One region of the Nocardioides panacihumi genome, then DNA from elsewhere that is predicted to be linked to it. Evidence: predicted binding sites of a transcription regulator. Region 1 holds the regulator's gene; the other holds the start of a gene.
What was found. The regulator LexA, encoded in region 1, represses DNA repair genes until DNA is damaged. The targets are predictions, from matches to a motif close to TCGAACANNTGTTCGA.
Positions count from the first base shown of each region.

Region 1 (14,258 bases):
TGAACGGCTCGGTCGCGCCCGAGCGCTTGAGCACCGTCAGCTGCATGAGCTCCACCGTGGTGAAGCGCTTCTCGCAGCCCTGGCACTGGCGCCGGCGGCGGATGGACCCGCCGTCCTCGGCGACACGCGAGTCGAGGACCTTGGTGTCGGTGTGCCGGCAGTAAGGGCAGTGCATCAGGGGCCTCCTCTCACGTGTTGCTTGGGGACGAATCTGTGGAGACGGTGTGTGAAACCGGCCCCGGGCTGTGCAGTCACACCACTCGTTCTGTGCACTAGATGTGGAGAACTACATGTGTGTAACTACTAGATGTAGTGGAACCCTAGCCCGCCCATCGCAAGAGCTGTCAAGCGACGCGGCGTGTCGCGCGAACATCTCGGAAATGTGACCCGTGGGACGCGAGTGTTCGCGCCTTCTTCTCAGGCAGCGAACGACGCCGCCGATAGACGCGCCACTCCCCTCCGCCGCCTCTCTGGGTCGGCGAAGAGTCGACGAAGCATCGTCGAAGCGTCGACGAGGCCGGCAACCCGGGCGGGTCCCGCCCGGTTGCCGGCCTCCATCGGCCACAATGACCGGGTGACGGAGCAGGAGGGGCCCGGGAGCACGTCCGGGAGCACGTCCGGGTCAGCGGGCAAGCGCGCCGGGTCGCGCAAGGGGGAGAGGGCGCCCCGTCCCGCCCGCGCCCGCGGTCGAGTCCTGGCGTACGCCGTCGGCATGACGCTCGCCGTCGTCGCGTGGGGCTACCTCGTCTGGGCGGCGATCGACTTCGGCTCCAGCGCCCGCGACGGGGACGGCGCCTCCTGGTGGTTCCTCGCCCTCGCGGCGCTCGGCGCCGTGGCCTGCCTCTTCGTGGGCCTCATGCTGCTCGCGCGGCTGGTCCGCACCCTCGGGATGACGACGAGCCCCACCGAGCCGCCGCGACCCGGCGGCAAGCGCGCCGCACGCTGACCGGTCGAACACCGGCAGGAAGACAAAACGCAGGAAAGACGAAACGACGGCGCAGCAGGTGGCCCGAGTCCCTGCCGCACCGTCGTGTACTGGCGCCCCGTCGTTACAGCGTCCAGCTCTCCCCACGCGCCATGGGGTCGTCCTCGAGCAGCTCGCGCAGTCGGAGCAGCACCTTGCTGAGCAGCCGCGAGACCTGCATCTGGGTGACCCCGATGACCTCGCCGATCTCCTTCTGGCTCATCTCCTCGTTGAAGCGCAGCCGCACGATCAGCCGCTCGCGCGGCGTCAGGTTGGCGAGCGCCTGCTCGAGCATGAGCCGCACCTCGATGGCGGCCAGGTCGTCGTCGTACGTCGGCAGCAGGTCCGCCAGGCTGGCGCCCTCCGCAACGGTCTCGGTGGGGGCGTCGAGCGAGGTGGGGGTGAAGCAGCCACGGATGGCAAGTGCCTCGTCGACCTGGCGCTCGGTCACGCCGAGGACGCCGGCGATCTGCGCCGAGTGGATCTCCTCGCCCTGCGATGAGGCCTCGTCACGCACCTGCATGGCCGCGGCCTGCAGCTCCTGGAGCGACCGCGGCGGGCGCACCATCCAGCCGTGGTCACGGAACCAGCGCTTGAGCTCGCCGCGGATGGTCGGGACCGCGAAGGTCAGGAAGTCGTCGGCCACGTCGGGGTTGAACTTGCGCGAGGCGCGAACCAGGGCCGTGTAGGCGACCTGCTCGAGGTCCTCGAGCGGAACGCCGCGGCGGGCGTAGCGGCGTGCCAGTGACCGGGCGACGCCGGTGTTGACCAGGACGACCTGGGCCAGCAGCTGCTCCCGCTCGGGGCCGGTGGCAACGTGGGCTTCTGCGATCAGTCGGTGAGTCTCGCTCTGGCGCTGCTCCCGGGGGAGCTCTTCGCGGAGACCCTGCCAGGTGGGGTTGGCGGTCATAGGCTCAGCATGTCCCGGGCAAAACCCCCTGAATCCTCACGAGACCCGAAATGGCCCCCTCGGGTGACGGTTTCCAGCCACGGCCTCACCCCTAAGGGTGGATAGTGGCCATGTCTCGATGGGTAAGACGCTCGACGCACCTTCACTCTGTCAAGATTCGCGTGGCCAGGCTCCAAACCCCGAGCCGGGCTCGGCCCCACCAGGAAGCTTCACGACATGGACGACCTCCACCAGACCGACGCCGGCCACCAGAGCTGGGCCTCCCTGCTGCGCGACAACCAGGAGGAGGTGCTCGAGAAGTGGACGGCGACGGCCGCGGCCAACCTGGCCGGCCGGATGACGACCGCCGAGCTGCGACGCGACATCGACGAGATCTACACCGGCCTCCTGCGCGCCGACACGGCCGAGGCGACCGACATCCGCAGCAGCTCCTTCGCCGACCTGCGCAGTCTGCTGACCGAGCTCAGCCGCACCCGTGCGCGCCAGGGGTTCACCCCGACGGAGACCGCGACCGGCGTCTACGCGCTCAAGGACGCCGTGCTCGACATCCTCGAGGAGCACGGGGACGTCAAGGGCTACCGCGCCTTCGCGCAGCTCTCCCGTCTGGTCGACGACCTGGGCATGTTCATGCTCGAGACCTACGCGACCACCCGCGAGGCGGTCATCGCCGAGCAGTCCGAGGCTCTCCTCGAGCTCTCGACGCCCGTGGTGAAGCTGTGGGACGGCATCGTCGCCCTCCCGCTCGTCGGCACGCTCGACTCCGCGCGGACACAGGTCGTCATGGAGGCGCTGCTCCAGACCCTCGTCGACACGGGCTCCGAGCACGCGATCATCGACATCACCGGCGTCGCCGCCGTCGACACCCAGGTCGCCCAGCACCTGCTGAAGACCGTCCAGGCCGCCCGCCTGCTGGGTGCCGAGTGCATCATCTCCGGCATCCGGCCGCAGATCGCCCAGACCGTCGTCGCCCTGGGCATCGAGTTCGGTGACATCCACACCAAGGCGAGCCTCGCCGACGCGATCCTGCTCGCGATGCGGCGCTCCGGCCTGGACGTGGTGTCCACAGCCGGCAAGGCACGCTGATGGACCGCATCCCGATCCTGCGTATCGGGGACGTCCTCCTGGTCTCGATCCAGATCGACCTGCAGGACCAGATCGCACTGGCCCTGCAGGACGACCTCAGCAACAAGATCGTCGAGACGGGCGCCAAGGGCGTCCTCATCGACATCTCCGCTCTCGAGATCGTCGACAGCTTCATCGGCCGGATGATCTCCACCACCGCCGCGGTCTCGCGAGTCCTCGACGCCGAGACGGTCGTCGTCGGCATGCAGCCGGCCGTGGCGATCACGCTCGTCGAGCTGGGCCTGACCCTGGACGGCGTACGCACCGCGCTGGACGTGGATCGCGGCCTCGCCCTGCTGGCGACCGCCCTCCGCTCCGGCCACGCGGAAGCAGAAGCCGATGTCCTCGCCCACGAGTGAGTCAGCGGCCACGCTCACCCTGCCGATCGTCAACGACGGCGACGTCGTGCGCGGTCGGCAAGCGGTCCGCGACCTCGCGGTCGCGGCGAAGCTGTCGCTGATCGACCAGACCAAGCTGGTCACCGCGACCAGCGAGCTCGCCCGCAACACGCTCGTGTACGGCGGCGGCGGCGAGCTGCGCGCCTCGACCCGGCACGAGAGCGGACGCGTGGGCATCGAGGTCGAGTTCATCGACGACGGCCCCGGCATCCCCGACATGGACCTCGCGCTGACCGACGGCTGGACCAGTGGCTCGGGTCTCGGGCTCGGCCTTTCGGGCGCCAAGCGTCTCGTCGACGACTTCGAGGTCGACTCCTCCGCCGGCCACGGCACGCGGGTGCGCATCGTCAAATGGAAGCGCTGACCGTGCTGGGCGAGATCGCCCCGAACGGGACCGAGGGCGACCTCTGGCTCACGCTGGACGACGTCTCGGCGGTCGCGCGCGCCCGTCGCCAAACGGCCGCGCTCGCCCATCGGCTGGGCTTCAGCGAGACCCGGACCGGTGAGATCGAGATCGTCGTCAGCGAGCTCGCGAGCAACGTGGTCAAGCACGCTCGCGGCGGCGACCTGGCGATCGGCGTCGTACGCCGGGGCGAGACATCGCTCCTGCGCGTCGTCGCGATCGACTCCGGTCCGGGCAGCCGCGACATCGAGGCCCTGGTCACCGACGGGGTGTCGACCTCGGGCACCCTGGGCATCGGCCTCGGCGCAGCGCGCCGGCTCGCCACCAGCCTCGACCTCTACTCGGTGCCGGCCGTCGGGACCATCGCCGAGGCGCAGTTCGCCGACGACTCCGGATCCGCCCCGGCGCCGGCGGTCGCCTCACTGACCCGCCCGCTGGGTGGCACCGGGCCGTGCGGTGACGCCGTCGCGTACCGCGAGCTTCCCGAGGGCCACCTGGTGATGCTCGCCGACGGTCTCGGTCACGGTCCGCTCGCTGCGGCGGCGTCGGGCCGGGCGGTCGAGGTGCTGCTGACGTCGGCGACGACCGGTCCGGGGGCGCTGCTCGCCGAGATCCACCGCGCGATCGGGTCCACCCGCGGAGCGGCGGTGGCCGTCGTACGCATCGAGGCGGATGCCGGCCGGGTGGTCCATGCCTCCGTCGGCAACGTGTCGGCCCGGCTCGTCGGGCACGGGCGCTCACGCACGCTCGCCGCCCAGCCGGGCATCGTCGGCCACAGGATGCCGCGGCTGCGCGAGCAGACGGAGGCCCTCAACGACGCCCTGGCACTGGTGCTCCACAGCGACGGTGTCTCCGACAAGTGGACGCTCGCCGGCCTGCCCGGCGTGCTCGGCCACGGCCCCGGCGTGCTCGCGGCCGCACTCCTGCGCGACGCCGCCGTGCACCGCGACGACGCGAGCGTCCTGGCCGTGCGGACCGCCCGATGAGCGAGGCCCTCAGCAGCCTCGTGCTGGCGGGTGAGGACGACGTCTTCGCCGCCCGCCAGCTCGCCCGCGTCTGCGCCGAGGAGCTCGGCCTCGAGCGGCTCGACGCGATCCGGATCGCCACCGCCGTCTCCGAGCTCGGCCGCGAGGCCGTGATGCGTGGCGGCGCCCGACTCACGGTGCGGCTCGGCCGTGCCGACCTGCTTCTCGACCTCGCCGTCGCGCCCGACCAGAACTGGTCGGCCGTCGTCGGTCCAGTCGGCCGGCTCGTCGACGAGCTGGTCACCGACGAAGGGCGGATCACCCTGATCAAGCGACTGCCGCACGCCGTGACCCTCAGTGCCGAGAGTCTCCGCATGCTGAAGCACCGTCTCCGGGCCCATGCCCCCTCGACGCCGACCGAGGAGCTCCGCGAGCAGAACGACGAGCTCATCACGGCCCTCGAGGAGGTGCGCCGCCAGAAGTCCGAGCTCGAGGTCGTCAACAAGGAGCTCGAGGAGACCAACCGCGGGGTGATGGCGCTCTACACCGAGCTCTCCGCGGAGCTCGACCGCACCAACCAGGGTGTGGTCGCGCTGTACGCCGAGATCGAGGACAAGAACGAGCAGCTCCGTGAGGCGAGCGAGGCGAAGAGCCGCTTCCTGCGCAGCATCAGCCACGAGCTGCGCACCCCCGCCAACTCGGTGCTCGGGCTCACCCGACTGCTCACCGACCCGGCTGGGCCGCCGCTCACCGAGGAGCAGCTCGAGCAGGTCGACTACATCCGGGCCAGTGCCCGCGACCTGCTGCGCCTCGTCAACGAGCTGCTCGACCTCTCCCGCGCCGAGGCCGGTGCGCTGCGCCCCGAGCCCGCCGAGGTCGACCTCGGCGCGCTGCTCCAGGAGCTTCGCGGACCCGCGGAGTCGCTGCTGCGCCCCGGTGTACGCCTCGTCGTCGACGACTCGGCCCCGATCGTCACCACCGACGTCGACCTGCTCCGGCACGTCCTGCGCAACCTGGTCAGCAACGCCGCCAAGTTCACCGCCGAAGGCGTCGTCGAGGTGGGCGCCGCCCTCCGCGGCGACCTGGTCGCGGTGTCCGTGCGCGACTCCGGCGTCGGGATCGGGTCCGAGGACCTGCCCCGGATCTTCGAGGAGTTCTACCAGGTGCGCACCCCGCTCCACACGAGCGCCAAGGGCACCGGGCTGGGCCTCCCGTTCGCACAGCGGGTGGCGGGGGCGCTCGGTGGCAGGATCGAGGTCGAGAGCACCCCGGGCGTCGGAAGCACCTTCACGTTGCTGCTGCCCTCGAAGGAGGGCGCTGGATGAGCACACTTCCGCGCATCCTCGTCTGCGACGACACACCGGCCAAGCGCTACGTGCTCACCAGCTGGCTGCGTCGCGCCGGCTACACCGTCATCGAGACCGTGTCCGTCGCCGAGGCGATGGACGCCCTGAGCCGCGAGCAGTTCGACCTCGCCGTCCTCGACGTCCACCTGCCCGACGGCAGCGGACTCGACATCACCCGCTCCATCAAGGGCGACCCCCTCACCTCCTCGACCCCGGTCATCCACGTGTCGGCGATCGCGATCGAGACGCACGACCGGGTGCTCGGCCTCGACCAGGGTGGCGACGCCTACCTCGTCGACCCGATCGAGCCCGAGGAGATGCTCTCGACCGTGCGGGCGCTGCTGCGCTCGTCGGGCGCGCGCCGCAACGCCGAGGAGCTGGCGACCCGGACCAGCCGGCTCAACCGGGCCGCCGTACGACTGCACCTCGCGACCACCATGCCGCGGCTCGCCGAGGCCGCGGCGTGGGCTGCGGCCGAGGTCACCGACGCGGCCACCGCCGTCCTGATCCGCCACGAGCAGACGGCTCTGTGGGCGGCCGCTGGCGCCGGGGGCGAGACCTCGGGCACCGTCCTCGACGAGGACCGGGCGGACGCACTCCTGGCGGCCGCCCAGCGGCCGCCGGTCCGGTCCGCAGTCCTCCCGTGGTCAGACGTCCTCCCGGTCGCGGCCGGCGACGAGTGGGCGCTGTGGCCCGTCTTCGGAGCCGGGGCGCAGCTCGGCTTCATCGCCGTCCCGCGGACGCACCTGACCGAGGCCGTCGAAGGACTGGTGGAACGCCTCGCCCAGCTCACGTCGGTCGCGGTGGACAACCTCCTGGCCCTCGAGCGCGAGCACCAGACCGCCATGCTGCTGCAGCGCAGCCTGCTGCCCGCGGTGCTGCCGCAGCCGAGCGGTCTCAGCATCGCGGCGCGTTACCGCGCCTCGCAGCGCCACGCGGAGGTCGGCGGCGACTTCTTCGACGCCTTCAACATCCACGACGACTGCCTCCTCGTGATCGGCGACGTGCAGGGCCACTCGCTCGAGGCCGCCGTAGTGATGGCCGAGCTGCGCTACTCGCTGCGGGCCTACGCATACGACGGCTACACACCGGCCGAGGTGCTCGACCGGGTGGACACCCTCCTCGAGCGCAACGACGCCGAGCTCATCGCCACCGCCTGCATCGCCCGGGTCAGCGCGGATCGCCGAAGCCTCGAGATCGTCAGCGGAGGGCACCTGCCGCTGCTGATCTGCCGCGACGGCGAGACGTCGTACGTCGAGACGCCGGGCACCCTGCTCGGTGTCGGCATCGCACACCAGCCACAGACCATCGGCCTGCGACCCGGAGACCGTCTCGTGCTGGTCACCGACGGACTCGTGGAGCGTCGCGGCGAGCTGATCGAGAAGGGGCTCGAACGCCTGGCCGACGCGGTCCGCGCTGGCGTCGACCTCACCACCGAGGGCCTTGCGCAGGAGCTCGCCATGCTCGGCGGCGCCAGCGACGACGACGTCGCCATCCTCGTCGTCGACGTCACCGTCTGACCCGGGTCGGCCCGAGGTCCGTCCGCGCTCTGCGGCGCGCGCGTGTCGCATCGCCGATGCGAACACCGACGTGCCGAACGCCGAAGTGCCGAACGCCGAAATGGTCTGAGGGGCGGAGCCGTCTTCCCAGCGGCTCCGCCCCTCGGCCCTGCATGACAGGGCTCCCCGTTGATCCCACCGGCTGGGGTCGAGTCAGCCGGCAGAAGTCGCACCTATTCAGTTGTCCCCGCGTGGCTCGCGGGTGGTCGTGATCCGCTGGCGCTCATCGAGCGAGCGGGACGCGGAGCTGCTGCCCGGCCTGAAGCGCGCCGCCGGAGAGTCCGTTGAGGTCCTTGATGTGCTCCACCATGTCGGCGGTGTGCCCGCGGACGGCCACGCTCTGCGCGATGTCCCACAGCGTCTCCCCCGGACCGACCTGGATCGTGGTCGTCGACTCGGGACGCTCGGTCGCGGTCGAGCCTGCGGCCAGCACGAAACCCGCGACCAGGGCGACCGCCAAGCCGATGAGGAAGACCACGGCGCGTCCGCGACGCGTCAGCCGCACGGCCGACCGTCGGGCGGCCGGACGAGCCGGCGTAGCGACGCGGGTCGGGATCACGCGGGTCGGGGTCAGAATCATCGTGCTCATCGTCAGCTCCTGGGGAAGTAGGGCTTCTTCGTCCGTCGGAAGATGTCTATCGGCGACCACCGACAGTCCTCGTCGGCCCCGCTGATCGATCACCTGTTCGATCGAACACATGAGCGAGACTAGATCAGGTGTTCGAACGATTTCAAGGGCTGCGTCGAACATTTCTTCGAGACACGCGGGTTCGAACAGATGTTTGAAGTCGGGCCCGCGCAGGGTCTACCGTGGGCCCATGAGCACCCAGACCCCCGGCCGGGGCAGCAGGCAGGCCGGCGCGTCGGGGCGCCCGGTGAGCGAGTTGCCGGACGGCCCGCCCGACGCGACCGGACTCACCCCGCGCCAACAGCGGATCCTCGCCCACCTGAAGGACTGCATCGAGCAGCGCGGCTATCCGCCGAGCATGCGGGAGATCGGCGCAGCCGTCGGTCTCACGAGCACGAGCAGCGTCGCCCACCAGCTGAAGGTGCTCGAGGAGAAGGGCTTCCTCAAGCGCGACCCGCACCGGCCGCGCGCCCTCGAGGTCTTCCTCCCGGAGGTGCTGGCCGCGCGCAAGTCGATCAGCGCCGCGGAGGAGACATCGTTCGACGAGACCGGCATCGGCGACGCCGCTCCCCCGGCTCAGTACGTGCCTCTCATCGGCCGGATCGCCGCGGGCGGCCCGATCCTCGCGGAGCAGCACACCGAGGCGGTCTTCCCGCTTCCGAAGGAGCTCGTCGGCGACGGCACGCTCTACCTGCTCGAGGTCTCCGGCGACTCGATGATCGATGCGGCCATCTGCAGCGGCGACTACGTCGTCATCCGGCAGCAGCCCAACGCCGAGAACGGCGAGATCGTGGCCGCGATGATCGACGGCGAGGCGACGGTCAAGACCTACAAGAAGAAGGACGGGAAGGTCTGGCTCTTGCCGCACAACCCGGCGTACGAGCCCATCGACGGCACCCACGCCACCATCCTCGGCAAGGTCACCGCGGTGCTCCGCAGCCTCTGACGACCCACCTGACGACGATCGGCCCCGCCACCTCCCGGCGGGGCCGATCGTCGTCAGCCGCCCCTACGAGGTCGAGGACGGGCACAGGGATCACCCCGAAATGTCCCTGGGTTGCGATAAACCGGGAAGAAACCGACGGACGACTCGGGTTACGCTGACAGACGAAAATCTCGGATTCCTTACTTCGCCCCGAGGGGGGATCGGATGGACTGGCGACGCCTGCGGACGCTGCACGCGCGGCGCTCAGGCGTTTACGCCGGGTTCCTGGAGATCTCGCTGATCGGGGTCCTCTACGTCTTCTACACGTCGTCCCGGATGCTGGCGTCCGGCGATCTCGCCCCCGCCCTGCACCGGGCCAGGGAGCTCGTCCGCTTCGAGCGGTACGTCGGCCTCAACTGGGAGCACCCGATCAACGACTTCTTCGCCGACCACGGCGTGGTCGGGCTCCTCGGGTCGTACTGGTACTCCACCGCCCACTACATCGTGACGCTGACCGTCCTGGTGTGGCTCTACCTGCGGCACCGCTCGGACTACGTCACGATGCGACGCGCGCTCGTCGTCGCCACCGTCCTGGCACTCGGCCTCTACCTCCTGCTGCCGACCGCGCCGCCGCGGTTCCTCGGCGGCTTCGTCGACGTGCTCGACCTGCACTCGGCGCAGGGCTGGTGGGGTGCGGACGCCTCGGCGCCGCGCGGCCTCGGCCACCTCACGAACGAGCTCGCCGCCTTCCCGTCGCTGCACGCCGGCTGGGCGCTGTGGGTGGCGATCGCCATCCACGAGGTCAGCCGAAACCGGGTGCTGCGCACGCTCGGCTGGTCGCACGCGCTCATCACGGCGACCGTCATCGTGGGGACCGGCAACCACTGGACGCTCGACGTCATCGTCGGTTGGCTCGTCGTGCTCGTGGGATGTGTGGCGGTAGCGCCGTTCACGCCTATCATCGAGACTCGTCCGTCCATCCCTGCGTCTCGGAGACCACATGCGCCTGCGCCGCTCCGCCCTGTCCTTCCTGCTGCTGACAGGCCTCTCCCTCGGAGCGCTGAGCCCGGCACTGGCAGCTGAGGACCCGACGCCGGCCGACTCGAGCGCGGTCGCGGACCCGACCGCGGACGGCGCGAGCGCAGCGACCGACCAGCTCTCCGTGCCCGCGACCCCCGAGGACGCGCAGGCGTCGCTCGCCGAGGTCAAGGACCTGTTCGGCCCGATGACGCGGTCCGAGTCGCGCTCGATGATCACGTCCGGCGAGGGCAAGGACGCGACGCTGGCGCTGCGCGACCTGTCGCTGCGGCTGGGCTCGCTCTCGTCGACGCAGCGGAACTCGGCGTACGCGGAGTTCCAGCGTCCGGCGTGGGCCGACGACGCCACGGTGTCGAACCGGTACTGCCCGCCGACCGGCAACATCTGCCTGCACTGGATCAAGACGACCGCGAGCGCGAGCCGCGGGACCGACGACCTCTGGGCGATCAACACGGTCTACCCGACGCTGATGCACGTCTCGCAGACCTACGTCTCCGCCGGCTACCGCAAGCCGCGCGGCGACGGGTCCATCGGCGGCAGCGCGCAGACCGACATCTACCTCGACGACGTGGGCTCCGAGGGCAAGTACGGCTACTGCACCGTCGACGTCGACGACACCGGCCACTACGTCTTCCACCCGTCGAACTCCCGCGCCTCGGACCTGCCGGCGTTCTGCGTGCTCGACAACGACTTCAAGCACTCCCAGTTCCCGACCGACCGCACGGCGAAGGAGGATCTGGAGGTCACGGCGGCCCACGAGTACTTCCATGCCACCCAGTTCGCCTACGACTACCTCGAGGACCGCTGGTTCATGGAGGCGACGGCGACGTGGGCGGAGGACCAGCTCTACGACTCGATCAACGACAACGTGCAGTACCTCCAGCGCAGCCAGCTGCGTTACCCGGGGCTGTCGCTCGACACCTTCAACGGCGCGGGCGGGTTCCTGCACTACGGCGACTGGCTCTACTTCGAGTACCTCACGGAGCGGGCCCCGGCCCGCAAGGGAGCCCTGCCGGCCCTCATGCTGCGCATGTGGCAGTACGCCGACAGCGTCTCCGGTCCGGACTACTACTCGATCCAGGCGGTCGCGCACGCGCTTCGTGAGAGGCACCTCGACTTCAACAAGACCTTCGCGCAGTACGCCGCGGCCAACCGCCACCCGGCGACCGCCTACTCCGAGGGTCGCGCCAACCACTACCCGACGACGCGCCCCAAGCGGACCGTCTTCCTCAAGCCGAGCCATCGCAGCGCCTCCGCGGCGTACAAGGTCGACCACCTGGCGTCGGCGACCACCCGCTTCGTGCCGACGCGGCTGAAGTCCAAGCGGACCAAGCTCACCTTGTCGGTCGACATGGCGAACAAGAAGCTCGGCTCGGTCGCGGCCGCGATCGTCTACTTCAAGAACGGCCGGATCACGACCAAGCTGGTCAGGCTCGGCCGCAACGGCAACGGCGCGGTGCGGGTGCCGTTCAGCTCGCGCACCGTCGGCCACGTCGAGCTGGTGCTCGTCAACGCCAACCACTCGTACCGCAACTGCTGGAGCGACACCCCCTACTCCTGCTCCGGCGTCCCGGCCCACAACAAGGTCAACGAGAAGGTCAGCGCGCGGGTCAGCTGACCGCGGGGTCTGCTGACGCCGAGTCGGCGTCAGACGAGGCCGGACAGCCGCTTCAGCGCCTGCCGTACGACGGCCGGGTCGCTCGTCGGCCACATCGGCGGCAGGCTCGCCTGGAGGAACCGTCCGTAGCGCGCGGTGGCCAACCGTGGATCGAGGACCGCGACGACGCCGCGATCCGTCGTCGTACGGATCAGGCGGCCGGCCCCCTGCGCCAGCAGCAGCGCGGCGTGGGTCGCGGCGACCTGCATGAAGCCGTTGCCACCGGCCTTGTCGGCGGCACGCTGGCGCGCGCTCATCAACGGGTCGTCGGGCCTCGGGAACGGGATCCTGTCGATGAGCACCAGCTGGCACGTGTCGCCGGGCACGTCGAGCCCCTGCCACAGGCTGAGCGTGCCGAAGAGCACCGTGTGCGGGTCGCTGACGAACTGCGCCGCGAGCTCCGGGAGCTGGGCGTCGCCCTGCGCGAGCGTCGTCAGGTGCGGCAGCCGCACCCTGACCACCTCGGCCGCCGCCTCGGCGGCCCGCCGCGAGCTGAACAGCCCGAGCGCGCGGCCGTCGGCCGCGTCGACGAGCTCGACGATCTCGTCGAGCTGCGCCTGGCCGAGCCCGTCGCGGCCCGGGGGCGGCAGGTGGCGAGCGACGTACAGGATCCCCTGCTTGCCGTAGTCGAACGGGCTCCCCACGTCGACGCCCTGCCAGGGCAGCACGTCCTCGGTGCGCTCCGCCTCGCCACGCTCCGCCGGCTTGAGCCCGAGGCTGCCCGCGACGCTGTCGAAGTCGCCGCCGAGCTTGAGCGTGGCGCTGGTGAAGACGACCGTCTTCTCCGTCAGCAGCTTGTCGCGCATCGGGCCCCAGACCTGAAGCGGCGCGACGTGCAGCCGGCTCGGCACGCGGCTCTGCTCGTTGAAGGTGGCCGCCTCGCTCAGCCAGAGCACGTCGTGCTCGGTGTTGGCGGCCATCCGCTCGGCGATCTGGAAGATCTCCTGGACGCTGCCCCGAGCCTGCTGCAACCCCGCGTCGGCACTGGTCTCGTCCTTGCCGCCGCCCTGCTTCTTCGGGTACGCCGACAGGGTCGACCTGGCGGCGTCACGCACGAGGACCAGCGCGTCGTGGAGGTCGGCGGGCAGCGTCTCGAACCGTCCGGGGCTGGCCTCGATCATCGCGACCCGGAGCGTGTCCGCGGCGTCGGCCAGCTCCTCCGCCTCGTCGCCCTCCACGTAGCGCCGGCTGCGGCGGGCGGCCCGCTCGACGTCGGAGGACGCCAGCTCGTCGGTCGCCGCCTGGGTCACCCGGGCGACGAGCTCGTGCGCCTCGTCGATCACGACCGCGTCGTACTCGGGGATCATCGGGATGCCCTCGATCGCGTCGATGGCGAGCAGCGAGTGGTTGGTGACGATGACGTGGCTGCGCTGCGCCTTCTCGCGGGCGCGCTCGGCGAAGCACTCCTGCCCGAACGGGCACTTCGCGGCGCCCAGGCAGTCGCGGTGGGTGACGCTGACCTGACGCCACTCGCGGTCGTTGTGACGCGGCGCGAAGTCGCGCTCGCCGGTGCCGTCGTCCTCGGCCTGCTTCTCGGCCCAGGCGCGCAGCTCCAGCACCTTGGTGGCCATGTCGCCGATCGACACGTCCATCTGCAGGGTGCCCTGGTCGTCGGGGACGCCCTCGCGGATCCGGTGCAGGCACGCGTAGTTGGACCGGCCCTTGAGGACCGCGAAGCTGGTGTCGAGGCCGCGGCCCTTGACCGCGTCGACCAGTCGTGGGATGTCGCGCTCCACGAGCTGGTGCTGCAGCGCGAGCGTCGCCGTCGCCACCACGACCCGCTGGTCGTGGAGCAGGCTCGGCACCAGGTAGGCCAGCGACTTGCCGGTGCCGGTGCCGGCCTGGACCAGCAGGTGCTCCTCCTCGGAGAACGCCCGTCCGACCGCCTCGGCCATCTGGATCTGCCCTGCCCGCTCGGACCCACCCAAGGTCTCGACCGCGGCGGCGAGAAGCTCGCGGACGGTGGACGGGTCGGGCTGGGCTTCTGGCACTCCCGAACCCTAACCGGCGGCGGGGACACCGCCCGCCACGCCTCCACACCCGCCCCGGGATGGCGGGGTGGGCACTGTCACAGCCGCCCCGCTGACCTGCGCAGACGAGGTCTGGGGCGTGGATCGTGGTCGTTCGGGGCACGTCCGGGTTTGCGTCATTACCCGTCAGTTCGAAACGGTGAACGACCCATTCAGGACTCGGACGACTGAAACGGATGTGCATGACCACCCAGCAGGACCGCTCACACCATCTCGTCGACGCCCTGGCCACGCCGGCCTCGGACGTCGTACCCCACCCGGCCCTCGACGTCGCCGCACCACCGCGAGCGCGGCGACAGGGCCTCGACAAGAT
Region 1 covers NZ_BAAAPB010000001.1:1,851,757-1,866,014, reverse strand. Annotated here, with positions in the region: gene nrdR (transcriptional regulator NrdR) at 1-175, opposite strand, end outside; gene ABD205_RS08805 (hypothetical protein) at 575-946, shown strand; gene ABD205_RS08800 (sigma-70 family RNA polymerase sigma factor) at 1,050-1,874, opposite strand; gene ABD205_RS08795 (STAS domain-containing protein) at 2,091-2,957, shown strand; gene ABD205_RS08790 (STAS domain-containing protein) at 2,957-3,355, shown strand; gene ABD205_RS08785 (anti-sigma regulatory factor) at 3,336-3,758, shown strand; gene ABD205_RS08780 (ATP-binding protein) at 3,746-4,783, shown strand; gene ABD205_RS08775 (ATP-binding protein) at 4,780-6,087, shown strand; gene ABD205_RS08770 (SpoIIE family protein phosphatase) at 6,084-7,628, shown strand; gene ABD205_RS08765 (LysM peptidoglycan-binding domain-containing protein) at 7,891-8,256, opposite strand; gene lexA (transcriptional repressor LexA) at 8,486-9,241, shown strand; gene ABD205_RS08755 (phosphatase PAP2 family protein) at 9,446-10,303, shown strand; gene ABD205_RS08750 (MXAN_6640 family putative metalloprotease) at 10,221-11,876, shown strand; gene ABD205_RS08745 (ATP-dependent DNA helicase) at 11,906-13,906, opposite strand; gene ABD205_RS08740 (BCCT family transporter) at 14,128-14,258, shown strand, end outside.

Region 2 (14,258 bases), on a different contig from region 1:
CGTGTCCCGGGACCCGACGCCGGCGTACTCGACGGCCTGCCAGGCGGTCGGCAGGACGTCGGAGAGGAAGACGAAGCGATCGTCGGGCGGACCCTCGGGGACCTTGATGGCGCCGTACCCCGCGAGTGGGACGCGGAGGTACTCCGCCTGTCCGCCGGCGACCTGGCCGTAGAGCAGGCTGTAGCCGAGCAGGCTCGCGCCGGTGCCGTGCTCGCGGTTCTGGGTCGTCTCGCACTGGCTCTGCAGCCCACGCTGGCACATCCAGCACTCGCCACAGCTGATGTTGAACGGTACGACGACGCGGTCGCCTGGCTGCAGGTTCGTGACGCCCGCGCCGACCTCCTCGACGATGCCCATCGGCTCGTGGCCGACGACGTCCCCGGCGGTCATGAACGGGCTCAACGGGTCGTAGAGGTGGAGGTCGGAGCCGCAGAGCCCGGTCGTGGTGACCCGGATGATGGCGTCGCTCGGATCTTTCAGGATCGGGTCGGGGACCTCCTCCACGCTCATGTGCTTGGGGCCTTGCCAGGTGACGGCGCGCATGGGTCACTCCCTTCGGTTTCGGTCCTAGGGCTTGGTAACCCTCGCTGTGTGTCGCATTCGGTGTCGCCTTCGCCTATCTCCACGTCGATGCCGGACCGGCCGGCAAGGTCACGAAGGTCACGCGTGGGGGTGGTCACGGCTGGGTGCGGCGGCTCACCGGTCCCTGGCGCAGGGCGCGGCGACCGCCGTCGAGGAGTGTGCGGGCCCGGAGCACGGCGCTGGACGAGTGCTCGCTGGAGGCCATGCCCGCGAGCATCTCGGCGAGCACGGATGGAGCGTCATGTCGGGGAGTCCAGCCCAGCACGGTGCGGGCTCGGCTGGCGTCGAGCACGGGAACCTGGAGGGCGAGGTCGATCCAGCCGACGTCGACCGGTTGCAGGTGGGCTCGCCAGGACAGGTCCACGGCTGCACGCAGCAGTGGAGACGGTAAGTGCAGCGGTCGGGCACCTAGCGCCTCGGCGATGGCGTCGCGGTCCAACAAGGGCTCCGTGACGAGATTGAACGCGCCGGGAGTGTGGGTCTCGAGCGCGGCGCTGATCGCGCTGGCGACGTCGTCGGCGTGCACGACCTGAAGGGTGAGCCCCCGATCGAGCGGCAGCACGGGCACGTGGCGCAGCACGGCCGCCGGGACGAGTGCCGGCAGGAAGTAGCGCAGCTGTGAGCTGCCGGCCGTCCGTTGACCGATGATCCCGGGCCGCGTCCGCGTGACGAGGACATCCGTGCGTGCCTCGAACGCGTCGAGCAGCCGTTCGGCGGCCACCTTGTGGCGGCTGTACGCCGAGGTGGGTATCCCGTCAGTCGGCCAGTCCTCATGTACGGGCTCGCTGCCCGTCCGTGGTGAGTAGGCGCCGATCGAGGACTGGTGGACCAGGTGCGGGACACCGGCCGCGGCGGACGCGTCGAGGACCCGACGTGTGCCGCCGACGCCGACGCTCTCCAGGTAGTCGGGACGATGTGTCGGCTGGAAGCCCCAGACGAGGTGCACCACGGCGTCGGAGCCCGCGAATGCCCGAGCGAGCACGTCGTGGCAGTCCGTCGACAGGTCTGCCTCCACCCACGACACCGTGTCGTCGTTCGCCGGTGGCCGACGCGCTACCCCGACGACGTCGTGCCCGTCGGCGAGCAACCGCCGGACCAGGGCGCTGCCGACGTTTCCTGTCGCGCCCGTCACCGAGACCCGCATCTCAGACTCCGTGTGCCTTCGTCATGTGTGTCGGTACCCACGAGAGCGTTGCTCGACGGTCACTCGGCCGACGTCCCCAGGAAGTCGAGGATGGCCGCCGCGACGTGGCCCGGCGCTTGTTCGGCCTGGTGGTGCCCGCTGGTGATGAGGCGATGCTCGAGGCTCCCAGCGACCCAGGGTGCCCAGATCTCCGCTGGGTCACCGTGGATGTCGAGGTCGTCGTCGGCCGACTCCAGGAGCAGCGTCGGACAGGTGATGCGAAGCCCCGCAGCGCTGTCGGCGGCATCGTGGTCAACGATTCACGGCACGAGGCAGCCGCGGCGTGCGAATGAAGCGGGATTGGCCATGACGATCGGCCCGGAGCGCAGCTGTCAGCGGTAGTCAATGCTGCCGCACAGCAAGCATTCGAAGATGCGCACTGACGCGTACTCCTCGAAGTCGACCGACGTCAACGCCCACTCATGGGTATCCGGGCTACCGCACGCGGTGGTGTCGATTGTCGCGGTCATACGAGCCGTCCCCTTCTCCGCGGTCGGAGATGCATGCGTAAGGATCCCGCCCAATGCGTACCCGCGCCGACCGCAATCGATGCTGCGGCGTCGTCGGCTTGAACCCGAACACAAACCGGACGGCTCTGTGGCTTCCCTGGCGGCTATTCGTCGCTCCTTTCTGGGGATACGAGCGTGCATGGTGAGCGTCACATCAGAGAGCCGCCGTCTACCCGGCCTCGTGGCGCCGAGTGCCAGAAGCATCCCGCTCTCACGCTTACGGCGCCCCGTGGCAGCCGAGGGCGCCATCCGCTGCAAGCGATTCCGAGACGCTGATGTTCGACAACGCGATGGGCTCGTGTCGCGGTGGGCGAGTACACGCGTCTCCGTCGAGACATAGTCCGACGCCCGGGCCCGCCGATCACGGGCCCGAGGGGGATTTGGCTCACCCCGTGACAGTGGGGCCACGGACTACGACGACAAACACGTGACAAAATTCACTGCGTGTGGCTTTGAGCCGCCTGCGGTGATGAGGCGACAGTTGCTTTCCTTTACTTTCACCTATCGGCTGCCGACAATCTCTTTGCACAGGCCGCCGACACTGACGTGGGGGGTGTCGGCGGCCGTGCCTCGGCGACCCGGTCCCGACGAGGGGGCCCAGGGACGTCGTCACCGCTGGCAAACTCGGATCGCTCAGTGACGCCGGAGGCGCTGTTCAATTCTGCCCCCCAGCCGCGAGACCTTCACCGCAAGTAGGAAGCACCCAGCGATAACGAGCACGAGCACTGCCTTCTCCGCCGCTCCGGTCGCTGGATCTCCGACGCCAATGACCAATGAGACGGTGAGCGATGCGAGGACGAGGAGCGTCGCCCACCGTGCGAGCCGCACCCAAGCGTTCATCCATCGACGGTACGCCGCGAGCGTGTTTGATAGAAGCCGTCGGTAGCTCGCCTCCTCTCGCGGTTCGCTACCCGTTCGAGTCTCGGAGCGCCCGTGGGGCGCGCGTCGGTCTCCCACTCAGTGGGAGAGTCCGGCACTAGCTTCTTCCGAGCGGGTCGAAGGTCGCCGCTGTTCCAGGGTCCGCGAGTTTCAGTCGGAGTCCGTCGACCTGACGGGCTGTCTCACTGATGCCGCCATCGCTTCGACCGCAGCGGACGCCTTCGCCGGTTCATCCGATTGAACCCGCCCGAGGACCTCGCGACAGCGGGCAGCGCGGTTGTAGCAGGGCGTGGTGGGGAACAGGCCTACTGTGGAGGAGTCACCCATCTTCGCGTCGGTGGAGCGCGACCTCGAGGTTTCATATGAGCTTCTCGCCTTTCCGGGCGGATCTCAGGATGCCGTCGATCGCGTTGCGGTATCCCCTGCCGACGGCGTTTCGGACGTGCAGGCTGCAGAGATCGTCGAGGCGGAGACGTCGATAGGCGATTCAACGACCTGAGCTGGCACGAGCCGAACCCGCCGCGTGCCAGCACCGTGTCGCCGATTGAACGATCGACAGCGCCCAAACGTCGTCAGTCACCTATCCGGTCCGGGCGAGAATCCTCGGCTTTGGAGGCACGCACACGCACCTCGCTTGTCAACGGGACGCTGCGGCCCGGGGAATCCGGGCGCATCCATCGCAGAGGAACACGCTACCTGCGGAGTCGGCTGGCCGGACGCGGATCCGTGGTGGTCGGTCTTGAGGCAGCCGGCACCCCCAAGCGCCGGCTGCCCCGTAGCCTTGGCGTCTCGGGATCGCAAAGGCTGAAGGTAAAGCTGACGGTAAGGACTGCACGACGCTGCGGCGGTCTGTGAATGGAACGGCCAGCGCAACCGCCCTCGCGCGTGCGTTTTCAGTTGGAGATGGACCAGCCTGGGCGAAAGATCCACGTTGCCGGGCGGCTCCACCCCTGCTGAGAACCAACGGAAAAGACATCTCATCTGCTCGAGCGAGACGTCCGTACTGCGCGCGATGTGTCCTGCGCTGGAGAGCCAGTCGATGCCGGGGCAGTGATGAAGTCTCGGCGAGGGAGGGGGACCTCCTGGCCACGTTAGACGTCTGAGTGTTCGACACCGTCGACAGGGCGTAGGACACTGCCAAACGGTCTTCCGCTCGGGCAGAGCGCTGAAGTCCGGCGACATGGCTTGAGCGAACCGATCTCCCACGCGGGACGCCTAGGATCAGCCGCAGCCTCGCTCGAGATTGACGGGTAGAAGATGATTACAAGCAGGACGCGAGATCCTGCGGCGCGCACCGTCACGGTTCTAGCCGTTCTGTGGCTGGCTCTTTTGACTGTCGTCGACGTCCTCCTGCCGGCCAACGTCGTCCCCGACCCTCTGTTCGCGGTCTCGCCACTCATCGCTTGCTCGGTGCTGAGGCCGCGCGCCACCGCCGCGTTCGGCGCGGCGGCCGTTGCTCTCCTAGTGGTGTCGGGCGTGTGGAACGAGACATGGAGCACCGGGCAGCAGTGGGTCCGGCTCGTCGACGTTGTCCTGATCAGCTTGGTTGCCGTCTGGATCTCTGACGTCCGGATGCGTCGCGAACAGCACACACAGCGCATTGTCGCGATCGCAGAAACCGCGCAGCGCGTCATCCTGCCGACGATCCCCACCTCCGTCGACACGCTCGTGACCGCGACCCGCTACGTCTCGGCGGCCCAGGACGCCGTCGTTGGCGGCGACCTCTACGACTACTCCCACACTCCGAGACACACCCGATTCATCGTCGGCGACGTCCGCGGCAGCGGCCTGCCAGCGGTCGAAGAGGCCGCCCGCACCATCCGGGCCTTCCGGCAAGCTGCTGCGGCCGATCAGCCCTTGACCGAGGTCGCTGCCGAGATGGACGCCTACATGAACCAGTTCTTACGCGAGGGCGAGTTCGTGACTGCGCTGCTGATCGATCTGACCGACCGGGAGACGATCACCATCGTCAGCTGCGGCCACCCGCCCCCTCTGCTCGTTCGGCTGGACAAGAGCGCTACCTTCCTCGAATCACCGCCCTCGATGCCGCTCGGCCTGAGCCGACTATTCACGGAAAGTCCCCGTCCGGAGACGGCCACGTTCACGTGGCAGCCCGGTGACCGGCTGCTGCTTTACACCGACGGACTCAGCGAAGCTCGCGACACGGCACGACAGTTCCTGCCGCTACTCGACCTAGCGCCCCATCTCCAGACCGGAACCCTGGAGACGGCGCTCGATGACTTGCTCCTCCGGGTGCGTTCCCACATCCCGGACGGCGCGATGCGCGATGACCTCGCCGTCGTCCTACTGGAACAGCCACCAATCGAAGAGCACACCGCATACTCGGTTAGCAACGCCACAGCTGCGCCACCTCGGTGAGCTGCACATCTCGGTGTCGAAGGAAGCCGTGTCATCCCTGCCACTCGAGGGACACGGCGCGTGAGGACATCCTCGACCCAGAGTGCCCGTGAATGAAGATGACTTGGCTTCTCCTCCGGTCGAGGCCGGACGGACGACTCCGGCGCGCTCCCACCCCGGTTGCATGTCGCAATGACCCGGCCCTCGGCGACTAGGCAGGTCCTACTCGGTTCGCCTTCGGGCCGACAGCGACCTCGCCGCCGGCGACGACGTCACCGCTCGTCACTCCCGGCCGCCTCACCGATCGCGACCCGGACCGCAGCCGCCGAGGAAGTCGACGCCGGGGGATCGTGATCATCGCGCCGCTGGCGTTCGCCGAGAACTTCGGCGTGAAGGGCACCGTCGCTGCGGCCTCGCTCACCTGCGGCGACCCCACCACCAGCAGGGTGGCCACTCCGAGCAGGAGTGCGAGTAGCGAGATCCGGCGCCGCGGACGTCGCGGCGCGCGATGCATTCTGCGCTCCCTCATTTGCGGCGCCCTGTTCGTGCCCTTCCACTGCTGATGCCATTCCCGCTCGTCGGCAGACATCCGGTAACTTGGGAGTGCATCGGCGCGCGGCGAACTGGGCGTCCGAGATCGGCAAGCCGATGTGGATCCGCGAGGGCCGTGAGGGTGCGGCGCATGCCGGAGCGCGGTAGGGGACCGAACTCCGGGAGGTGCCGGTCGCGCCCGGCTCATCAGTCCGCAAATAGTCCGCAACAAGTTCTGCGGGGACCGTTTTCGTCCGTCGGTAGCCAAAAACACCAAAGCACTGTTTCTGCAGGTCAAATGGTACTTATGGGCGCTTCTCGACGACGACCGTCGCCGTCCAATAACCGGCGGAGTCGTTCCGCTTCAACGTCTGAGTCCGTTGTGAAGCCCGGGGTGACCCTAGGGTCACTCCGACTCCTGGTTCCTCTCGGTCGGAGCACTCGAGACGTGACACCCAACAAATTGGGGCTACATCTGAGAGACACCGACCCGCTTCAGCCATGACGCGCGATCGCAACAGTTCTTGCCGCGCGACCTGGCGTACGGTCACGCATCGTGAGGAGCGCTCAGAGATGAACGTCGCGCGCAAGCTTCAGATTCGGCCGGCGATGACGGTGGTGGTGCTCGGCCGCCCGAGCGGTGTCGACCTGGAGATCCCGTCGGAATGCCTGGTCGTGAGCGACCCGGCCGATGCGGCGACGGCGGATGCGGTCGTGGCGTTCGTCGTACGTGCCGAGGACCTGGACACGATCGCCGCGCCGGCGTTGGAGGCGGCCCGCGACGACCGGCTCGCCTGGATCCTCTATCCCAAGAACCGTCAGCTCGGCACCGACGTCAACCGCGACATCCTCGCCGCGCTGGCTGCCGAGCGGGGGGCCCATCCGGTGCGCCAGATCGCGATCGACGCGGTCTGGTCGGCGTTGCGGTTCAGGCCGGCCTGAGCCCTCAGTAGGGTCTGGCCGTGAGCGGTTACTGGTTCAAGCGCAAGCGGTACGGCTGGGGCTGGACACCCGTCACCTGGCAGGGCTGGACGATCGTCGTCGGGCTGGTGGTGGTCGTGGTCGTCGCCGCGATCGGACTCGGCGAGGACCCGAGCCCGGGTGCCCTGGCGGCGTACTTCGTCGTCGTCACCCTCGCCGTGGTGGCCGTCATCCTGCTCTCGATCGCCAAGGGCCCGCGGCCGCGGTGGCGCTGGGGGCGGTCGTCGGAAGACGACCCGACCGAGGATCTCTGACTACCATGCGGGCCATGCCCAGTCCTGAGCGTGCCGATCTCGACGAGCGGCTCGTCACCATCCACACCGACGGCGGGTGCAAGCCCAACCCGGGGCCGGGCGGCTGGGGCGCGGTGCTGCGGTACGGCGACCACCTGCTCGAGATGTTCGGCGGTGAGGCCGAGGCAACGACGAACAACCGGATGGAGCTCACTGCGCCGATCGCAGCGCTCGAGGCCCTGACCAGGCCCGTCCAGGTGCACCTCTACACCGACAGCTCCTACGTCCGTAACGGCATCACGTCCTGGCTGGCGAGCTGGAAGCGCAACGGCTGGAAGACGGCCGGTAAGCAGCCGGTGAAGAACGTCGACCTCTGGCAGCGGCTCGAGCAGGCGTGCGAGCGCCACGAGGTCCAGTGGTTCTGGGTCAAGGGGCACGCAGGCGTGCCCGACAACGAGCTCGCCGACCAGCTGGCGACCCGCGGCCTGCGCGAGGCGATGGGCCCCAGCGCCTGACCGGTGCCGGCGCGTCAGGCGTCGCCGCGCCCGGCGACGATCTGCTCGACCAGGATGTCGCCGTGGCCGGCGTGCCGGGCCAGCTCCTGGATCATGTGCGCGTAGATGAAGCGGAGCGAGACCGGCCCGTGGTGCCAGGGGTACTCGTCGTCCAGCCCGTGGGTCGCGGCGATCCGGCGGGAGCCTTCGCAGGCGGCGGCGTACGCCTCGCGCACCGACGCGACCGTGTCCGAGGGGTCGAGCACGAAGCTCTCGTCGACCGTGTCGGGGATGCCGACCTCGCCCCGCGGCACGCCGGCGACCCGGGAGTGGAACCACACCTTCTCGACGAACGTCGCGTGCTTGACCAGGCCGAGGGGGGTCGTCAGCGACGGCACGAGCCGGCGCCGCGCCTCGTCGTCGTCGAGGTCGTCGAGCAGCCCCGCGATCTCCGTGCGCTGGACGTCGAGCATCCCCTCGAGCAGCTCGCGCTCGCCGGCCAGGTGCAGAGTCATGGGCGAAACGTTAGAGCGCCCTGGGATCGCACCGCCGCTCGGGGAGCATGATGAGCTCGTGACGCTCTATGAGCGCGTCGGAGGGTTCGACGCGATCCTGGCGCTCTGCCGACGCTGGCACGAGCTCTGCTCGGCCGACCCTTTGGCGGGGCACCCGTTCGAGCACATCACCCTGCCTCACCACGACGAGCGGCTGGCCGCCTACCTCGCGGAGGCGCTGGGTGGGCCGCCGCTCTACACGGCCGGCTACGGCGACGAGTCCTTCATGCAGCGCCTGCACGCCGGCAACGGGGACCATCCGGACCTCTACGAGGCATGCCTGGCTCTGTTCGACCGGGCGCTCCTCGACGTCGGGATCGCGAAGCCTGCCGCGGGGGAGGTCTCGGCGTACTTCCGCGCTGCCACCGCCGCGATGGCGGCCTACCACGACAGCATCGACCAGGTGCCGGACGACCTCCCGATGAACCGCGTGGTCAGCGACGGGTGACGCCCTCGCCCAACAGGGGCGTCGCGATCTCCCACATCTCCTCGGTCAGTGGGGCCGGCCGCAGGGTGAGCGGGTCGAGGTTGACCAGGGTGCGGGTGCCCTCCGCGTGCGCGACCGAGCCGTCCGTCGACACGATCCGGAAGGCGTAGGTCACGCTGGTCCGCCCCGCCCGCGCGATCCAGAAGTGCACGTCGACGTCGCCCACCGCGGTGATCGGCAGGTGGTAGGTGAGCGAGAGCTCGCGGATCACCTGCACCGACGTCGTGGGATCGAGGCGCCAGCCGGCCTCGGCCCAGTAGTCGATCACCGCGTGGTCGAAGAGGAGCGCGTAGCGCGCATGGTGCAGCATGCCGAAGCCGTCGAGGTCGTCGAGGTAGACGCGGCGTCGACGGACCACTCCGTCGAAGGTGGTCACTGTCATGGTTCCTCCTAGGCAATACGTCCGATCGGTCGTGAACATTTCCAGAGCCTAGTATGCGACCGATCGGTCGTCTACTGTGTTTCCATGAACGACGGCAGACGCGCACGCGGCGACCTGACCCGGCGTACGGCGGCCCGGCGGGCGGCCATGGTCGCGACCGTCTCGGGGCTCGACGCGATCACTGTCGGCGGGCTCGCCGCCGACACAGGCCTGAGCAAGAGCGGGATCCTCACCGTCTTCCCCAACCGCGAGGCGATCCAGCTCGCGGCCGTCGCCGAGGCGCGGCGGATCTACGTCGAGACCGTCATCCGGCCGGCCTGGGGTCTGCCTGCGGGGCGGGAGCGCCTGCGCGGCCTCCTGGACAGCTGGGTCGACTACGTCCGCGCCGAGACGTTCCCGGGCGGGTGCTTCCTGACCACGTCGTCGGTGGAGTTCGGCCATCGCGACGGCGCGGTCGCGGACGCCGTACGTGCCCTCAAACGCGAGTGGCTCGACCTCCTGGAGGGCGAGCTGCGCACGGCCGGGGCCGACGACCCCGAGGAGGACGCGTTCCGGATCGACGCCTTCCTGACGGCCGCCGTCACCCGGCTGCAGCTGCTCGGCGACGACTCGTGCCTCGATCGCGCGCGACGGCTGGCCGAGGGCGTCATCTCCGGCCACTAGGTTCTCGGCATGCCCGTGCGCCTGCGCCCCGTGACCGAGACTGACCTGCCCGCGCTCGACGGTGCGGAGTCACCGTACGAGAACTTCGGCCCGCGGGCTCCGCGATCCGCCGCCCATGACCCGTCGCTGAACGCGGACCTCGGCGGGCTGGCCGTGGTCGACGACAGCGGCGCCCTGCTCGGGAACGTGAGCTGGGTGTGGCAGCGATGGGGCCCGAACGCGCAGTCTCGCAACCCGATGATCGGCATCTGGCTCACCTCGGCCGCGCGGGGGAGGGGCGCCGGGACGGAGGCGCAGCGCCAGCTCGTCGACCTCTTCTTCCTGCACACGGCCGTCAACCGCATCGAGGCGCACACCGACGTCGAGAATCTCGCCGAGCAGCGCGCCCTGGAGAAGGTGGGCTTCCAGCGGGAGGGGGTGATTCGCGGCGCGCAGTGGCGCGAGGGTGCCTACCGCGACGGCTACCTCTACTCGATCCTGCGTGCCGAGTCGGGCGCACGCTGACGGGCGCGCTGGTCGCGACCAGGCCGGTCGTCGTGAACATCGCCGCCTGAACTGCCTTCTTCCACAGGTGTCGGGACTCCGCTTGTGCGCAGTATTCGAACGTGTATACGATCTGACATCACCGCACGATCGGAGCCGCCCATGACCGCAGCAGACGCCGAGCCGCCCCGTCGGCCTGCCGCGACGCGGCGGCACGTGATGCACCGGTTCCTCGGCCGGCTGCACGAAGTGTTCGAGGAGGTGTCGACGGACACCGCATGGGCGTTGACGCCGGAAGAGCTGGCCGAGTGCCTGTGCGAGGCGTACGCGGCCCAGGGCCGGCTCGCCGCGTTGACGCTGGGTCTGGTGGCCCAGGCCGACCGCTCCGGCCTCCCCGCGTATGACGGCGAGGTGAGCTTGGTGGCGTGGCTGCGGGATCGGGTCCGGCTCGCCCCTGCCGAGGCCAAGCGGCAGATCCGCCTCGCTTCCCGGCTCGAGCACCACGACGTCACCCGGCGGGCGCTGGGATCGGGGGCGTTCCCGGTCGCGTCCGCTGCGGTGATCATGCAGGCGCTGGACGCGCTGCCGGCCGACGTCGATCCGACGGTGATCGAGGAGGCCGAGGCCTATCTGGCCGGGGAGGCCCACGCCCACGACTCCCAGGCGCTGCGGCGTCTGGCGGCGCACCTGCACGAGGTGATCGACCCCGATGGCGCCGATCAGCGGCTTGCCGAGCAGCTGGCGAGAGCCGAGGCCGAGGCTGCCCGCCAGTGCTTCCTGCAGCTGCGGCACGACGAAGGGACCGCGACCAGTGAGGGCACCTTCCGGATCCCGCTGCTGCAGGGCGTGAAGCTGCAACGGATGCTCGAAAGCCTGACCAACCCCGGCCGGCCCGACCCCATCGAGTCGGTCGACCCGGAGACCGGGGTGCAGGTCTCGGCTGAGGAGCGCCGCGGGCGCGCGTTCCTCGAGCTGATCGACCGGATCCCGACCAAGAAGCTGCCCGAGCTCGGCGGCAGTGATCCGACCGTCGTGGTCACCATGGAGCTCGGCACCCTGCTCGGCGGCCCGCAGGCCGCGCAGCTGGACACCCGGCACGCGATCAGCCCCGGACTTGCCCGCAGGCTGGCGGCCCAGGCCGGTGTGATCCCCGCGGTTCTGGGCTCCAGCAGCGAGGTGCTGGACCTGGGCCGCCAAGTTCGCTTCCACCGGCCGAAGCAACGGCTCGCCATGGCGGTCACCCAGGGTGGCACCTGCGCCGTCCACACCTGCACCCGCTCAGCGGTCGGGGCGGACGCCCACCACCTCATCCCGTGGCACGAGGGCGGCCCCACGAACACGGCAGACGGGGTGCTCATCTGCCCCCGCCACCACACCTTCGCCGACCACCCCGACCACCAAGTGATCCGACTCCGACCCGGCCGCATCCAGATCCACCGAAGGTGCTGAGCCGGTCAGGTGAGCCCCCACCCGACCAGCTGCCAGGCGACCAGCTGGGAGGTCACGGCCACGGCGGCGGCGCTCAACGCAATGTACGAGACCAGGGCCGCGCTCGGCCACCAGTGCCGCACCCAGCCTGCGGCGGTGAGCGCTGCCGTGCAACCCGCCAGCACGGCCAGGGCAAGCGGTAGGTGCAGCAGCAGGCGCGCGGCCAGTGGGAGTTCGAGCCAGCCGAGGAACCCGGAATCGACCAGGCCGGGCGCCCACATGATCAGCGCCGCGTTCCCGAGAACGAGCACGGCGGTCAGGACGGCCGCGGTCGCGGCGACCCGGCGCCAACCGCGCGGCCCCGAGGAGCGCTGGTACGACGGGCGCCGCGCGCGCCGACGTCCCGACCTGATCGCCGCGGCAACCAGCCACGCCACGGACGCCAGGGTCGCGATCCCGAGAACGACCCACTGCCACGCCGCCGGGCCATCCGCGACACCGACGAGTCGGAACCCCCGCCATCGCGGATCGCTGCCGCTGAGGTCGAGCGTCTCCCCGTTGTCGGCGAGGAAGACGCCCCTCGAGACCTCCACCAGGCGGTGCCGCACGGGTGAGTCGGTCTCGTCGACCTCCTGGGTCTCGAAGAATGGGATCCCGTTGTCGAGGAGGAACCTCTCCGGTGGCTCGAAGGGGTTGAGCACGTTCCAGTCCGGTGCCCGGTAGGCACCGCTGTAGCCGGCCCACCGGGCGGCCTGGTCCGCCGTCGGCGGCATCGCGGCGCCGCCCACGAGGTCGGCCATGTCCGCCGGCAACCGTAGCCACTGCGGCTCGGTGACCGGCGGGCGCGACGGGAGCGCGGCCAACCGGTCGTGGTAGACGCCCGGCTCCGCCACCAGGTCGTCGAGGATCGACAGCGGCAGGTTCACCTGCAGCTCGTGGTCGTCGGAGTTGGTCAGCATGCCCACCCCGAGCCCCAGCTGGGGCGCCCACCACAGGTCGGACATGAAGCCGGTTCCCCCGCCGGCGTGGTTGAAGAGTGCCGGCCGCTGGGCCCACAGGTTCCAGCGGGTACGGGACACGCCGAGCGCGTAGCCCGCCTGCTCGCCGGCGAACGGCGCAGGGATGGTACGCATCTCCCTCATCGAGTCCTGGCCCAGGACGGCACGGCCGTCGAGGGTGCCCTCACCGAGCTGGAAGCGCAGGAAGCGGGCCAGGTCGTCAGCACTCGAGTAGAGGCCGCCGGCGGCGGTCGCCGGCTCGTAGATAGGCGGATCCGCGTAGTACTTGACGTGCGGGACGGCACGGTTGTCGTCGGCCCGGATCGCTGCCCGGTCGAACGTGCTGCGGTCCATGCCCAGCGGGCCGAGCAGGGAGTCGTGCATCAGGTCTGCGAACGGCTTGCCCTCGACGCGCTCGAGGATGTAGCCGGCGAGGTCGATCCCGAGGTTCGAGTAGGCGAACCCGGAGCCGACCGGGAAGCGGAGCCAGGTGTCGGAGATGCTGCGGACGTGCTCGTCGAAGGTCCCGGGGTCCAGCTCGTTGCTGTTGCCGACCGGTGCCTCATGGGTGAGGCCGGCGGTGTGGCTCAGCAGCATCCGGAGCGTGATCCTGCGCTCGGGATGCGCCTCGAAGGCCGAGTGCACGGTGAAGTCGGGCAGGTACGTCGTGATCGGCTCATCGAGATCCAGTCGGCCAGCCTGGACCGCCTGCATCACTGCCGTGGCGGTGAACAGCTTCGACATGGACTGCACGCTGAAGATCGTGTCTGGCGTGACCGGGTCGCCGTGGTCGTCCCGGTTGCCGAAGCCCTCGGTCCACAACACCCGGTGGCGGTCGACGACCGCGATGGCCAGGCCCGGAACGTGCTGCTCGGCCATCAGCTCGGGGATCCGCTGGCGGTACGTCGCGATCATGGTCGCCACCACGTCATCCCCCGACGCGGCCGCCGGCGCGGCAGCCGATGCCGCACCGACCGGAAGGAGTGGCGCGGCGAGTGCGAGGGCGAACGCGATCACCCCGAGGCGGCGATAGCGCAGGCACGACGTTCCGGAGACCGCCATGCCTTCAGTCTCAACGGGCGGAGTCAAGGTCCGTAGAGGCCAAAGCCCCGTCCGCACGGGCCAGCCGTCCCTGCCCCGGCGGCAGGGCGATCAGTCCTTCCGCGCTGTTCGTCGCAGTCTTGCCGGGCGCGAGGTCGCGCCTTTCAGCGGAGTTGGCGATCCAGGGCCACGACGATCTCCTCATCGGTGAAGCCCAAACCCCGGGCACGGGTCACCAGCTCCGCCACCATGCCGCCGAGCAGTTGCCGGCGGTCCCTGGTGGGCACTCGTCCGCCCGAAGCAACACGGGTGCCGCCGCCACGACGCGAGGTGAGCAATCCTTCTTGCTCGAGCTCGCGATAGGTGCGCGCAACCGTGCCGACGGCCACGCCCAGGTCGCCGGCGAGCTGGCGCAGTGGCGGAAGCCGGTCGTCCGGCCTCAGCTGACCCGCCGCGATGAGGTCGGCAAGCT
Region 2 covers NZ_BAAAPB010000004.1:356,702-370,959, forward strand. Annotated here, with positions in the region: gene ABD205_RS17755 (alcohol dehydrogenase catalytic domain-containing protein) at 1-543, opposite strand, end outside; gene ABD205_RS17760 (NAD-dependent epimerase/dehydratase family protein) at 677-1,726, opposite strand; gene ABD205_RS17765 (hypothetical protein) at 2,908-3,114, opposite strand; gene ABD205_RS17770 (hypothetical protein) at 3,491-3,652, shown strand; gene ABD205_RS17775 (PP2C family protein-serine/threonine phosphatase) at 4,411-5,532, shown strand; gene ABD205_RS17780 (hypothetical protein) at 5,723-6,025, opposite strand; gene ABD205_RS17785 (hypothetical protein) at 6,616-6,984, shown strand; gene ABD205_RS17790 (hypothetical protein) at 7,005-7,277, shown strand; gene rnhA (ribonuclease HI) at 7,292-7,771, shown strand; gene ABD205_RS17800 (DinB family protein) at 7,786-8,265, opposite strand; gene ABD205_RS17805 (truncated hemoglobin) at 8,324-8,752, shown strand; gene ABD205_RS17810 (acyl-CoA thioesterase) at 8,739-9,173, opposite strand; gene ABD205_RS17815 (TetR/AcrR family transcriptional regulator) at 9,258-9,836, shown strand; gene ABD205_RS17820 (GNAT family N-acetyltransferase) at 9,846-10,340, shown strand; gene ABD205_RS17825 (HNH endonuclease signature motif containing protein) at 10,482-11,768, shown strand; gene ABD205_RS17830 (serine hydrolase domain-containing protein) at 11,774-13,807, opposite strand; gene ABD205_RS17835 (GntR family transcriptional regulator) at 13,951-14,258, opposite strand, start outside.
Region 2: ABD205_RS17825 (HNH endonuclease signature motif containing protein) is a predicted target of LexA. The motif match lies at 10,436-10,451, and genes of this name have one in related genera.